Regions from separate parts of the Paenibacillus sp. FSL R5-0636 genome, predicted to be linked through region 1. Evidence: riboswitches for the same ligand, from Rfam matches in the RefSeq annotation. Region 1 holds a riboswitch; each other region holds the start of a gene.
The links. Region 1 has a riboswitch for cyclic di-GMP ahead of MKX34_RS04785 (glycosyl hydrolase). Riboswitches for the same ligand answer to the same signal wherever they lie in the genome.
Positions count from the first base shown of each region.

Region 1 (3,214 bases):
TAGTGCCCTTACGCTCAGTACCACTTTGCTTAGTCCAACTATCAATCACGGATTCCCCATTCACCCAGACACGGATACCATCATCTGAGGTAGTGTAAAATGTATATTGCTCATTATATAACGGCTTAATTTTACCGCTCCAACGTATGGAGAAACGATCAATCCCGAGGGCGGCATCCGGCGAGCCTTGCCGCCAATTGAAATCGATTATTGCATCAGTTCTGTTAAGAGTTGCCGCTCCCGACAATAACATGTTGTTGTAATACTCTCCTGCAAGCCCCTTCGCGAGAGGAATTGCTGCCTCCCCCTCTTCTTCGGAAGGTGCCGGCGCTGGTGCGGCGCTAGGTGTCGGTGCCAGACCAGTATTTAATTTATCTCTGGTCAGGGTGTAGTTGCTATTCATAAATGTTTTGATTGTGTCTGCACTGTTATTTTCGTAAAGCATTTTTCCCCAGCTCATCATATACGTCCATTTACTTTGCGATTGCTGAAGCTTCTCCAGATTAGGCATTTCACCATTCTCCCCGATCGCAATCGGTTTGCCTGCGGCTAGACTCAACAAGCTGTCATAGTATTTTTGCTGGTAATCATTTTCGTATATATCTGCTGCCAGAATATCTACTTTATCAGCACCTGGATAAGTTAGCGCATAAGGATCTGACCAAACATTGGGAGCATTCGGACTCCATACCCATAACAGATTATTTAATTTATGAACGTTAACAAAACGGTCATACATTATATTCCATAGTTTAGAAAAGTTATTTTTCTTCCCCCACCAGAACCAGTTCCCGTTCATTTCATGATAGGGTCTCCAAAGCACCGGAACATTGGCATCACGCAAGCTTTTTAAAGAGACTGCCACCTTATCAAGCTCAGCGATCAGATTATTATATTGCTTAGTACCCGGTGTAACGTAACTATCGAACTCACTCTGGCTAAGTGTTTTTTTCACATTATCCCAGTCATAAGAGGTGCCCGGCAGGTTAGCATGAAAAGTCATAGCTACGATCCCGCCCGCTTTATTCCAGTTGATGGCGCTGTTCACCACATTTTGACGTTGCCAAGCCATCGTTGCTTCGGACTGACCACTGATCGCACCCATTTCATAACCGTGAAGAGCCGCATATTGTCCGCTGGTTCCCTTCAGCATATTGTTAATTTCATCTGGACTTTCTAAATAGTCATGTTGACCAGCAATAATGCCTTTTCCTGAGATCGAGTAAAAATAGTTAAGCAGCTTTACGGCTTCAGGTGAGGCACCTGGGGTAACTGGCGTTCCAGAATTTGAAGCAGCTATGACAATAGACGGCGAAATTCCAACAGCAAGCGGAAGTGCAGTCAGAAACAGGACGAGTGACAGAAATGCACCAAACAATCGATACGTACGGTAAGCTTTCAAAATAATCTCCCTTTCGGTAGCCAGGCTGCCACTCTTTCGAAGGCCCTATAGCTTTGCGTCCCTACCTTTCGATAGGTTTGCCTTTTCAATTTAAGAGAAATAATCTCTCTTACCGTAAGTATCGACGACAATTAATGATATATTTAGTGTTTTTATGACTTTTTTTGATAATTGAGTCAATTTACCTGTTTCAAGAAATTTTGAATTGGTTAAATAGATAGGTTAGACCTATGAAATGAATTGTTGTAGTTCTATATCATTCCAGTCTAAAGTAATACGAATGTTATCTTCTTCTACTAATTCAGACCCCGTCTGTACCTCTATAAACTCAACATCCGTCAAAGCAAGGATCGCGTGTTTCGTTCCTTCCGGTATACGTACCACGTCCCCAGCCTTCACATTATGTTTTTTCTCATTCAGCACAATACTTGCTTCGCCGCTGACGATTGTCCAAATTTCACTACGCTTGCGATGTAATTGATAGCTGATATTATTCCCCTCGGATATAAAAATCCGTTTGGTCAGCACTTCATTGCCTTCATCATATTTCACATAATCAATAACTTTGTAATGGCCCCAGCGGCGTTCCTCGTACATCGGTCTCTGTTCAAAGGTCTTCAGCACTTCTTTAATCCGTGGGCTCTCAGCTTTATGGGTAACTAGAATTCCATCCGGGCTAGCTGCAATGATCAGATCCTTCGCACCAATTACCGTAATCGGAATGTCCAGCTCATTAATCAAGCAAGTCCCCTCAGAATCCGCCGTCACAAAACCTTTTCCTACATGCTTGCTGCTCATTTCCTCTGTCAGCGTATTCCACGTTCCAAGATCCTTCCAGAATCCATCATACGGCTGCACCACAATATGTTCTTCTTTCTCCACCACTTCATAATCAAAGCTGATGGAAGACAATAGCTTATACTGCTTCTGCAATTCTTCATATCCTAAAGGCAACCCTTTACGCTGCAAAATATCTAACAAGTACCCTAAACGGAAGGCAAACACTCCGCAATTCCACAATGCATTTTGCTCGATGAGCTGTTCTGCTTGTATGCGGTCTGGTTTCTCTTGAAAGTGACTCACCTTCATAAAACCATTCCCCCCCGCCTCTTCAGTGGTAGGAATAATATATCCGTATTTCTCTGAGGCATGTTCAGGAACAACACCCATTAGTGCCAGATTTGCTCCACTTTCCAGCATGGTCCCCTCAAGCATAGCTATGGTATCGAAAAAGGATGCTTCTACATAAGGGTCAACAGGCAATATTGCTACCGTCTCCGCTGGAGAAACACCTGCCACTGAATAAAGATAGGTAGCTGTTAAGGCGATAGCCGGAAAAGTATCCCGACGCTCCGGTTCAACGATAATCGGCACATGACTTCCCAGTTGGCTTTGTATCATTTCTACTTGGCCGCGGCCGGTGGCCAGATAAGATGATTCTGCCATCCCTGCTTCCTCCAACTGTCTCCAGACACGTTGTACCATGGATTCTGGTTCACCTTGAGGGCTTTCAAGTACCTTTAGAAATTGCTTTGAACGTGAGTCGTTGGACAACGGCCATAACCGTTTACCTGAACCGCCTGATAGAAGTACCATTTTCATAGAATGAACCCTCCTTGAATTATGGAAATCGAGCATAATGGAATTGTTATCAAAACGTATAGCTTCCGCTTAGCACTAGTTCGAGCGGATGCATTTTTTAAAAAATTTATTAGGTATGAACCACTCCAAGGGATTTTGGACTTCCGATCGCTGTTATCCTCAGATTTCCTGATTGGACCGCTTCTCGCGGTAGAAATCCGAGGATAAAGG
Region 1 is NZ_CP150232.1:1,117,006-1,120,219, reverse strand. Features, by position in the region: gene MKX34_RS04785 (glycosyl hydrolase) at 1-1,402, opposite strand, end outside; cyclic di-GMP riboswitch class I at 1,415-1,494, opposite strand; gene MKX34_RS04780 (sugar phosphate nucleotidyltransferase) at 1,631-3,004, opposite strand.

Region 2 (3,214 bases), 390 kb from region 1:
GCCCAAGGTTTAAACACCAGACTTAATAGCCGCCTGCGCGCGCTTTACGCCCAATAATTCCGGACAACGCTTGCCCCCTACGTATTACCGCGGCTGCTGGCACGTAGTTAGCCGGGGCTTTCTTCTCAGGTACCGTCACTCCGATAGCAGTTACTCTACCGGACGTTCTTCCCTGGCAACAGAGCTTTACGATCCGAAAACCTTCATCACTCACGCGGCGTTGCTCCGTCAGGCTTTCGCCCATTGCGGAAGATTCCCTACTGCCTCCCGTAGGAGTCTGGGCCGTGTCTCAGTCCCAGTGTGGCCGTTCACCCTCTCAGGTCGGCTACGCATCGTCGCCTTGGTGGGCCGTTACCCCACCAACTAGCTAATGCGCCGCAGGCCCATCCCTCAGTGACAGATTGCTCCGTCTTTCATTCTTCTCTCAGGAGAAAAAAGAAATTATCCGGTATTAGCTACCGTTTCCGGTAGTTATCCCAGTCTGAAGGGCAGGTTGCCTACGTGTTACTCACCCGTCCGCCGCTAAGTTATTTTGAAAGCAAGCTTTCAAAATAACTCCGCTCGACTTTGCATGTATTAGGCACGCCGCCAGCGTTCGTCCTGAGCCAGGATCAAACTCTCCAATTAGTATTGAAAAGAGCGATATGCTCATTTTGAAACATCTGACGAAAATTAATTCTCTAATTTTGGATATCACTTACGTGATTTCCTACTCACTCGTTGTTCAGTTTTCAAAGATCAAGTTCTCGTTGACGCCGTTTAATGCCTCAGCAGCAACTCTTATAATATATCATGTTGTTTTCAGAAATGCAAGCTTTATTTTTCGAAGCTTTTTATCAGCCTCGTTTGTATCGCCTGTACGCTGTCTAACAACGCTTACCTATAATACCCCAACTATTAATAGAAAAGCAACCCCTAATATAAAAATAAACAACTAGCTTAATAATTAAGCTAGTTGTTTATTTAATAGAGTTATGTTTATAGCAACGAATTTAATAGTATTTTGCCGCAGTATATTTGCTTGAGGCTTTAATTAAATCGGTTTTCTTATCACTCTTTGCAAGTCCTGCATCCACTGTAGTATCAATGGTAACCCACTTCCCATTAAGCAACACTTCGTTCCATGCATGATATTGCGTAACGTAGCTTGTATTCCCCATTACCAACTTAGCAGGAACATCTACACTCCGCAGCATTGCGGCAAAAAGAGAAGCGTAATCATAGCAAATCCCTTTTTTAGTAGTCAATGTCTTATCGATGCTTGGAATATAATCAGTAGTTACACTATTAGCAAGAGAGTAGTCATATTGTACATTCGCAACTACATAGTTATAGATCGCTTTAACTTTCTCTTCGTCTGTTGTTTTGCCTTGTACTAATTGTTTAGCTTTGACAATCGCTTTATCAGAAGAACTCCATTTCACATTCTGTACGGAGCCCAAATATACGGAATTCGAGTCACTCATGGTTACGTCTACTACTTCGGAATATAACGCTTTGTATTTATTACCGGTTGTGTTCTCCAGAACAGAAACCTTATAAGTCCCATTTCCTTGTTGCAAAGGGAAGTCCTCAGCTTGTCCAGAAGCATACAAGTTATAAGTATAGCTGCTGTTATCTTTGGTGATCATGAGTTTGATTCTTTTATCTTTCGGAATATCATAGTTAATACCAATAACACCTTGAGCCACTTTGGATGTAATCAACCAGCTGGCATCTGCACTTGCAGCTTGAGCTGTACTTACCGGAACTGAAGTCATTAGGACGAACAGCGCCACCAGCATAAAATAAACCTTTTTCACGGATAAAACTCCTTTCGGTAGCTGGCTGCCATCCTTTCGGGAAGGCCCTTTAGCTTTGCGTCCCTACCTTTCGATAGGTTTGCCGTTATCGTATAAGCTCTATCTGTTCTAGCTTTACTAGATATAGTTGATAGAATCCATTTGAAACAAACAAAAAAAGCCTCTTCATTCGGTAGCTGGCTGCCATCCTTTCGGGAAAAGGCCCTTTAGCTTTGCGTCCCTACCTTTCGGAAGGTTTGCCGTTATCGTGTTTAGCTTTCATAGTATAATACTATCATATTTATAGTTGTGAACAAGACCTAATTTACTAGATTACCCATTATTTTATAAATATCTCCCGGTATTTGTGTTTTCTTGTCATTCACTATTCTCCTTTTGTTAATTTGGCATGAACAATCAGCCGATGCGTTGGATTCACTAGCGGATCACATGTAATCAGAGTAAGAATCTTATCCTTGTCATTCCCGTCAAGAACGGAGACATCACTCGGATCTACAACAGAAATATCGTATACCTCATAGTTAAACACCTGATCACTAGTCTTTACCGTGATAACATCCCCCACAACAACCTCATTCAATCTGTTAAACAAACGACCCGTAGTTCGAGCCCGATGCGCCGCGATTGCAGCATTTCCGATCTCTCCAAGGGGTGCCGTTTCTTTCATATGGGCTGCAGCATGTTTCATATTAGCTTTTGTAGCCCCTTCTAATACAGGCAGCTTCAAATCAATCTTACCGATTTCAATTAGTGCGATTACTTTGCCACCGACCTCAATCTCCGGTTCAGGCTTTTCTGTCTCTTGGGGTTGGGGCTGTGCCTGAGCATCCAGAACCGATTCCTCTGCTAACAGCTGAGTAACTTCAGCATACCTGCTCTTCAAATCTGGCTGGGGAGTACTATCGGCAGTGCTTAGTTCAGCCGTTTCTAATAACTTCTCCTGCTGCCTGTCGTTGTACCATTCGTTAGCTGTCGGATATAACATGATAAGTATCCCAGCCAGTATGAGTAGATAGGAGAATTTACGCAATGTTATTCACCTCCGTATATTGTTTCTATGGTTATATACAAATCAAGCAGAAACAGCTACTTGCCTTTAAGCATAGCAACTCCTTCTGCCTGAAATTAATGTTTAAAATACCCATATACGACTTCCAAAGAAATTGATGATCACCGTGATAAAGGTAACCAGCACCTTGGAGATCAAGACTTGAATACCTAGTTTGTCTGTCAACAGATGCATTAGCAGCAGTGATATTCCGAGCACTACCAGATTCAGCACGATAAACTTGACCAGCTGCACGCGGTCGAAGCCTTCTTTATTACCCCGGTTGCGATCACGAAAGGTTACTTTTTTATTCAAAATAAAGCTATTCGCCGTACCTGCACTATAGGAGATCACCTGCGCCAAT
Region 2 is NZ_CP150232.1:731,183-734,396, reverse strand. Features, by position in the region: rRNA gene MKX34_RS03235 (16S ribosomal RNA) at 1-627, opposite strand, end outside; gene MKX34_RS03230 (transglutaminase-like domain-containing protein) at 993-1,802, opposite strand; cyclic di-GMP riboswitch class I at 1,816-1,896, opposite strand; cyclic di-GMP riboswitch class I at 1,971-2,053, opposite strand; gene MKX34_RS03225 (class D sortase) at 2,167-2,832, opposite strand; gene MKX34_RS03220 (GtrA family protein) at 2,935-3,214, opposite strand, start outside.
Region 2: another riboswitch for cyclic di-GMP. It lies ahead of MKX34_RS03230 (transglutaminase-like domain-containing protein); the one in region 1 lies ahead of MKX34_RS04785 (glycosyl hydrolase).

Region 3 (3,214 bases), 1.3 Mb from region 1:
ATATCCAGTGATTCCAAAGATGTATTGAGTTGGAACGCGTTCTACTGAAATGTAGGCGTCGTATATAAGTGCTTGACCTGCTGTTAGCGTGGACAGCACAATAAAGGTCCACAAAAACTCTTTCCATGAAAAACGCTTGGACTTGAACCGGGCATGCTGCTCCTGCCTCTTACTCATTGCAGCACTGCCTTGTAGCCAAGCCCATGCACTGTCATGATCTTGAAGTCCACACAACAAGAGAACTTGTCGCGAAGTTTGACGATGTATACATCTACGGCACGCAGGCTGGTTTCGCTGCCAATGCCCCAGAACTCGTCCATTAGCTGGGCACGGGAAAAGGTATGTTTGGGGTAGGAAAGCATTTTGTAGAGTATGTTGAATTCCCGTACCGTCACAGGGATTTCCTCATCGTTTACCGTTGCTGTCATATCATCCGCGTCCATCATAAGACTTCCTACCCTCAGTTTTTTTTCGTGGGCAATATTTGCACGTCGAAGTAAAGCGCCCACACGCATTACCAGTTCGTCCATATTGACCGGTTTGACCATGTAATCATCAATTCCAGCGCGAAACCCTTTTTGTTTTGAGGAAATATCATCACGAGCGGTAACAAAAAGAAGGGGGATCGTTTTGTTAATAGCCCTAACCGTTTCCGCAAATTCAAAGCCGTCAATCTCTGGCATCATAACGTCTGAGATGATAAGGTCATACAGGCTGTTATACATCAAATCATATGCTTCTCGTGGGTTTAAACACCCTTTAGCGTCGTATCCATTATTGCAAAGATAGGTGCAGATAATTTGATTAAGCTTTATATCATCCTCGACAACAAGGATATTAACCATGAAAATCATCCTTTCTAAGAAAACTAAAATAATTATAAGAGTTATATATTAAGAAAATGTTTGGATGGATAGAGAAACTAAAAAACATACTTATCATAGCATAGTGATATACCGAAACGGATTGATAGTATAACTCAGCTGAACCTCAGATATCTGGAAAACTTGGACGAATTGGAAAAATGCAAAACTTTAGTATTTCTTCTGAGTATCATAGCGAATTCGAATGGAAGATAAGTCGTTTACAGGTAATTATAACCATGATAAAATTAGCGGTGGGACATGCGTCCCTAATCTATTAAAACTAATTGAATGTCCGCGTTAAAGGTAAAATCATCGAAAGATGATGACACAAAGCCATGGGTCTAAAGCCTTTCGACAGAAGGAAATGATCGCCAGGCCGCCATAGGGATGTCTTATGAAGCATAAAGGATAGCTCTAAGAATATGTAGTCTATTTTGAGCTCTTTTATTATTTCGACCTATACGGCGTTACATTATCGCAAGGGGCCGAAAGGGGAAGTACATGAACAGTTTTTTCAAAACAATAGGTACTAGTTTGGCAGTAGGTGCTTTATTGCTGTCCGGAACGATCGGATGGATGTCTAATCCAGGAGTAGTGTCTGCAGCTACCTCAACAGTAGTAACCGCGGATCAGATGATCAGCAAAGTAACGGCAGCCTCCAAAGCAATAAAGAATTTCCATCTGGATGTGACCAAAAAACAGGATATTCAAAGCGGCGGGGTGCGTATCAGCAACACCAACACTCTGAAGCTGGATATCAACCGTCTGCCGAATTTTGCCGCAGCAGGCACTGTCGCTAGTAGTCTTTTAGAAACATCGTACAGTCTATATGCCAATGACAAGGAGTTTTACTATCTTGTAGACGGAAGTGAACTGATCGATGAATCTGAAGATGAAGGTTACGACGATGACGGGGAGCCGATCGATCCTGATGCACAGTATTGGCTTGGACTGGAGAAAACGGAATGGGATGCCTTTTACTCTAAAGGCCAATACGATCCTGTTTCCATGCTTGATTCGGTCAAAAGTTATAAAAAATCCATGAAAGTCAGCACGGCTGGCGCACAAACGGTCTTACAATTCACGGTAACCGATCCGACAGCAGCTAAGGGGATAATCAAACTCTATGACCAGGAGAACCTCTGGGATGGTGAGACAGTTCAACCCAAAAGCGTAACGTGGAAATTATTCGTCAATACTAAGACCTGGCAAACGGAAAAGCTGACAGTCGATCTGAGTTATGTGCTGGTAAGTGACGGAGCCAAAGATACATACACCACGAAAATCGAAGCTAAATATTCCAAGAATAATAAAGGTACAGCCATTGTAAAACCGGCCGAACTAGAATAATAAGGACGATTCATATCGAGCAAAAAGCGCTGTTCCGCTGAACAGCGCTTTTTGTTGTATTCAACAGCAGTTCTTTATTAGTTGACAAGAATAAATCATTGCTGTAATTTATATGTATGCGCATGTATATAATATTTTGTTTAATATAATTTAATGAAAGTTGGGAAAAAGATGATAGCACTAGACACAGCATTAACTTTTCGCAGAGGACTGACATTAAAAAATCGAGTGGTTATGGCTCCAATGACCACGCGAATGAGCTTTTATGACGGTGTAGTAACACAAGATGAATTGAAATACTATTCACTAAGAACGGGCGAAGTAGGTGCGGTCATCACTGCGGCAGCAAATGTACAAGAGGGTGGAAAAGGATGGGAAGGTGAACTTAGTGTTTCCTCCGATCAATTTATTCCTAGCCTTAGCCGATTAGCATCTACTATTAAACGAAATGGAACAAAAGCTATTTTACAACTATTCCATGCAGGAAGAATGACAGATTCAAAAATACTACGTGGCGTACAACCAGTTTCCTCCAGCGCCATTGCTGCCGAACGTCCGAATGCAGAAATTCCAAGAGCATTAACAGAAGATGAAATTTTCGGTGTAATTGAGGATTTTAAAAAAGCGACTCAACGTGCTATTCAAGCTGGATTTGACGGGGTAGAAATTCATGGAGCAAACACATATTTAGTCCAACAGTTCTTCTCTCCACACTCCAACCGTCGTGATGATCAATGGGGCGGAAGCTTAGAGAAAAGATTTAATTTCATTAACCAATTAGTGGATGCGGTTATTGCTGTCGTTGACAATTCAAAGGTTAAGGATTTTATTGTCGGTTATCGTTTTTCTCCAGAAGAATATGAAGAGCCTGGAATTAAAATCACCGATACCTTTTATCTTATTGATAAATTAGCTGATAAAAAGCTAGATTATCTGCATATTTCATTAGGGGATTTTAAGAAAGTATCTGCATCAGAAGATTTTAAAGAAAAATCAAT
Region 3 is NZ_CP150232.1:2,423,883-2,427,096, forward strand. Features, by position in the region: gene MKX34_RS10655 (HAMP domain-containing sensor histidine kinase) at 1-177, opposite strand, end outside; gene MKX34_RS10660 (response regulator transcription factor) at 174-845, opposite strand; cyclic di-GMP riboswitch class I at 1,159-1,250, shown strand; gene MKX34_RS10665 (DUF6612 family protein) at 1,368-2,216, shown strand; gene MKX34_RS10670 (NADH-dependent flavin oxidoreductase) at 2,370-3,214, shown strand, end outside.
Region 3: another riboswitch for cyclic di-GMP. It lies ahead of MKX34_RS10665 (DUF6612 family protein); the one in region 1 lies ahead of MKX34_RS04785 (glycosyl hydrolase).

Region 4 (3,214 bases), 570 kb from region 1:
TGTAATTTTTATGTGCCTATCAGCTTTTTTTCAGGTTCGAGGTATATATTGAAGACACCAAACACCCCCCAGTGTTTTGTGGTATATCTCTCTCAGGTCTTGCCAACTCCCATGGTAAGGCCTATTTTTTTGTTCACTAATTGATTGGGGGGAGAGTAGAGCGGCTTCTATACAGCTTTATTTAATCTGATACTGTTCTTCGTAACTCTTAAAAGAGGAAATATCCAGCCCTAGGTATCTGCGCATATGGATGGCAGCCTGAGCCGCAACAATGTCATTCAACAGCAGCATTCGTTCGTGATAGCCACGACATATATACTTGGCTTCAATTCCCGTATTAAGTCTGTTTTGCTCATACACCTTGATTCCCCGTCTTCTCATTTCTGCACGAACATCCCTTAGATCTGTTGTAGCTACTGCAGCAGCTGTTCCAAGCACCTCCAGATAAGGGGCGGGTGTTCGTAAGTGTGTAGATAAAATGGCGGAGTCCCGTTCGAAAGCTGATAAAATCATCGGAAGCAATAAATAAGATTTCACCAGCATGTTGTCCCTGCTTTCTGCTCTATGCATGAATCTCATCACCTCTAATAGGAACGTATATTCGTATTCTACCCCGATATTCCAAAAATAATCAATGGTATTTCTAAACAGCTTATTCAATGTGATTAAATTCACAACTAAATAACGAAGAATAAATTATATTAAAATTGTAATAATAAAAATTAATGTATCGGACGCACATAAAGGAGAATTATGATGGAAAAAGAGGGCAGCCTCCAGCGTGGATTGTTTTTTGGTTTAATTCTGAGTGTTCCCTTATGGATATCCATATTGGGCTATATACAGTTACTTTAAAATTTAATGAAAAACCTTATGCGAAGCGCCTTTAGGCGCTTTTTTTGTATGGTAATAATGAGGGGGATCATCGAAAGGAATTGATTGACAATTGTGGGTGCCGGGCGCTAAACTGTTATTAATTCAAAAAGTATTAAAAGTCATAGACGGTTATTGGAGAGAATGCTTCGGCTACCAGTTCTGGACTTGCAGTGTAATACATATATATAGTCATGATAATAGCAAACCGTCTGAAAGGGCGGGACGCAAAGTCCAGGAGTCTAAAGTGTCTTAAAGGCACAATGACCGTCCGACTGCCATGAGAAGGGAATTCCACTTCTTTTTGGCGGTCTTTTTTGTTGTTAGGTCCTTTAGAGTTTCTGGTAATTATTCTGATTAATATAAATCATAGTTTTAGGAGGTGTGCCATTTGAAAAGAAGAATAAGACCGTTACTCTCGCTTGTATTAGCTGGGATTTTGACGGTAGGTAGTGGGCTTTCCTCATTAGGAGCTGGAGTTGCTGGAGCTAGTAGTTCTTCTACATTGGGAATTGCAGGGGTCTACAACGTGTTTATTCTAGGGGATATAACAACGGTTTCGGATACGGAAGGAAGGTTTGCTGCTGGAGGTAACGTTACTTTAACCAACTATAGTGTTGGAGATAGGTTGACCGCTGCTGAGGTTTCCTTGACTGACACACTTGTTGTTGGAGGGAATCTTACTTTCAACGGAGGTACTGTTTATGGGAATATCGTGCACGGGGGAGATTTTTCAGGGAATGTAACGCTCCTCAAGGGAGGTACAAAAAGACAGGGGAGTACGATTGACTTTTCAGCCGTAGGTCAGTCTTTGAAGGACAAATCAGCAGAACTTGCAGCATTGCCGGCGAATGGAACAACAGTGTACCAATATGGCAGTCTTACCCTGACAGGTACAGATCCTGCGGTCAATGTTTTTAATGTTCCAGGAGATAACGTCTCTAATACCTATGGAATTACAATAAATGTTCCTTCAGGATCTACAGCAATTATTAATATTGATGGTTCTAACGTAAAAATGAAAAACTTCGGATTTCTACCTAATAACGTGTTGAACAGCAAGAAAATTTTGCTTAACTTTAGCCAAGCTGCGTATCTTGATATGGCAGGCATAGGTGTAATGGGAAGCATACTTGCCCCCTATGCTCATGTTGATTTTATTAATGGTCAGATTAACGGTACTTTAGTGGCGGCTTCACTCAAAGGGACTGGTGGTGGTGAATTTCACCACTATCCATACGATGGTGATGAACCTGGACCAACGCCGACACCAACGCCAACAGTGACACCAACGCCAACAGTGACACCAACGCCAACGCCAACAGTGACACCAACGCCAACGCCGACAGTGACACCAACGCCAACGCCGACAGTGACACCAACGCCGACACCGACACCGACGCCAACAGTGACGCCGACGCCGACACCGACACCAACACCGACGCCAACAGTGACACCGACACCGACGCCGACAGTGACACCAACGCCGACGCCGACGCCAACACCGACGCCGACAGTGACACCAACGCCGACGCCGACAGTGACACCAACGCCAACACCGACGCCGACAGTGACACCAACGCCAACGCCGACGCCAACAGTGACACCGACACCGACGCCGACAGTGACACCAACGCCTACGCCAACAGTGACGCCGACACCAATGCCGACACCGACACCGACACCGACACCAACGCCGACACCGACGCCGACAGTGACACCAACGCCAACACCGACGCCAACGCCAACAGTGACACCAACGCCGACGCCAACACCAACGCCAACAGTGACACCAACGCCGACGCCAACGCCAACAGTGACACCAACGCCGACGCCGACGCCAACGCCGACAGTGACGCCAACGCCGACACCAACACCGACGCCGACGCCAACAGTGACGCCGACGCCAACAGTGACACCAACGCCGACGCCAACGCCAGAAGCAACACCGACACCGACGGTAACGCCTGAAGCAACACCGACACCGACGGTAACGCCAGAGGTAACACCAACACCAGAGACTTCGGTGTTCCCGACACCCACGCCATCATCCGTAATTGGCACTATAGTTCTTGCAGAAGATCCTGTGCCGCTTGGGCCTGTAGCTTCGCCGACACCAGCGCCAGTACCAACACCGTCGAATAGCACAGAAGTACTTGTTGATGATGATGAGATCCCATTAGGTCCGGTACCGGCAGTGACACCAACGCCAACACCAACACCTGATGAAATCATCGTAGTGGACGATACGATCCCATTAGGTAAGCCACCTGTGAAGGAATTGCCAAAAACGGGTGAATCAAGTCCTGCACCTTACTATGTAGCAGGTTTGGGTTTTGCA
Region 4 is NZ_CP150232.1:551,290-554,503, forward strand. Features, by position in the region: gene MKX34_RS02430 (hypothetical protein) at 178-570, opposite strand; cyclic di-GMP riboswitch class I at 1,066-1,156, shown strand; gene MKX34_RS02435 (choice-of-anchor A family protein) at 1,265-3,214, shown strand, end outside.
Region 4: another riboswitch for cyclic di-GMP. It lies ahead of MKX34_RS02435 (choice-of-anchor A family protein); the one in region 1 lies ahead of MKX34_RS04785 (glycosyl hydrolase).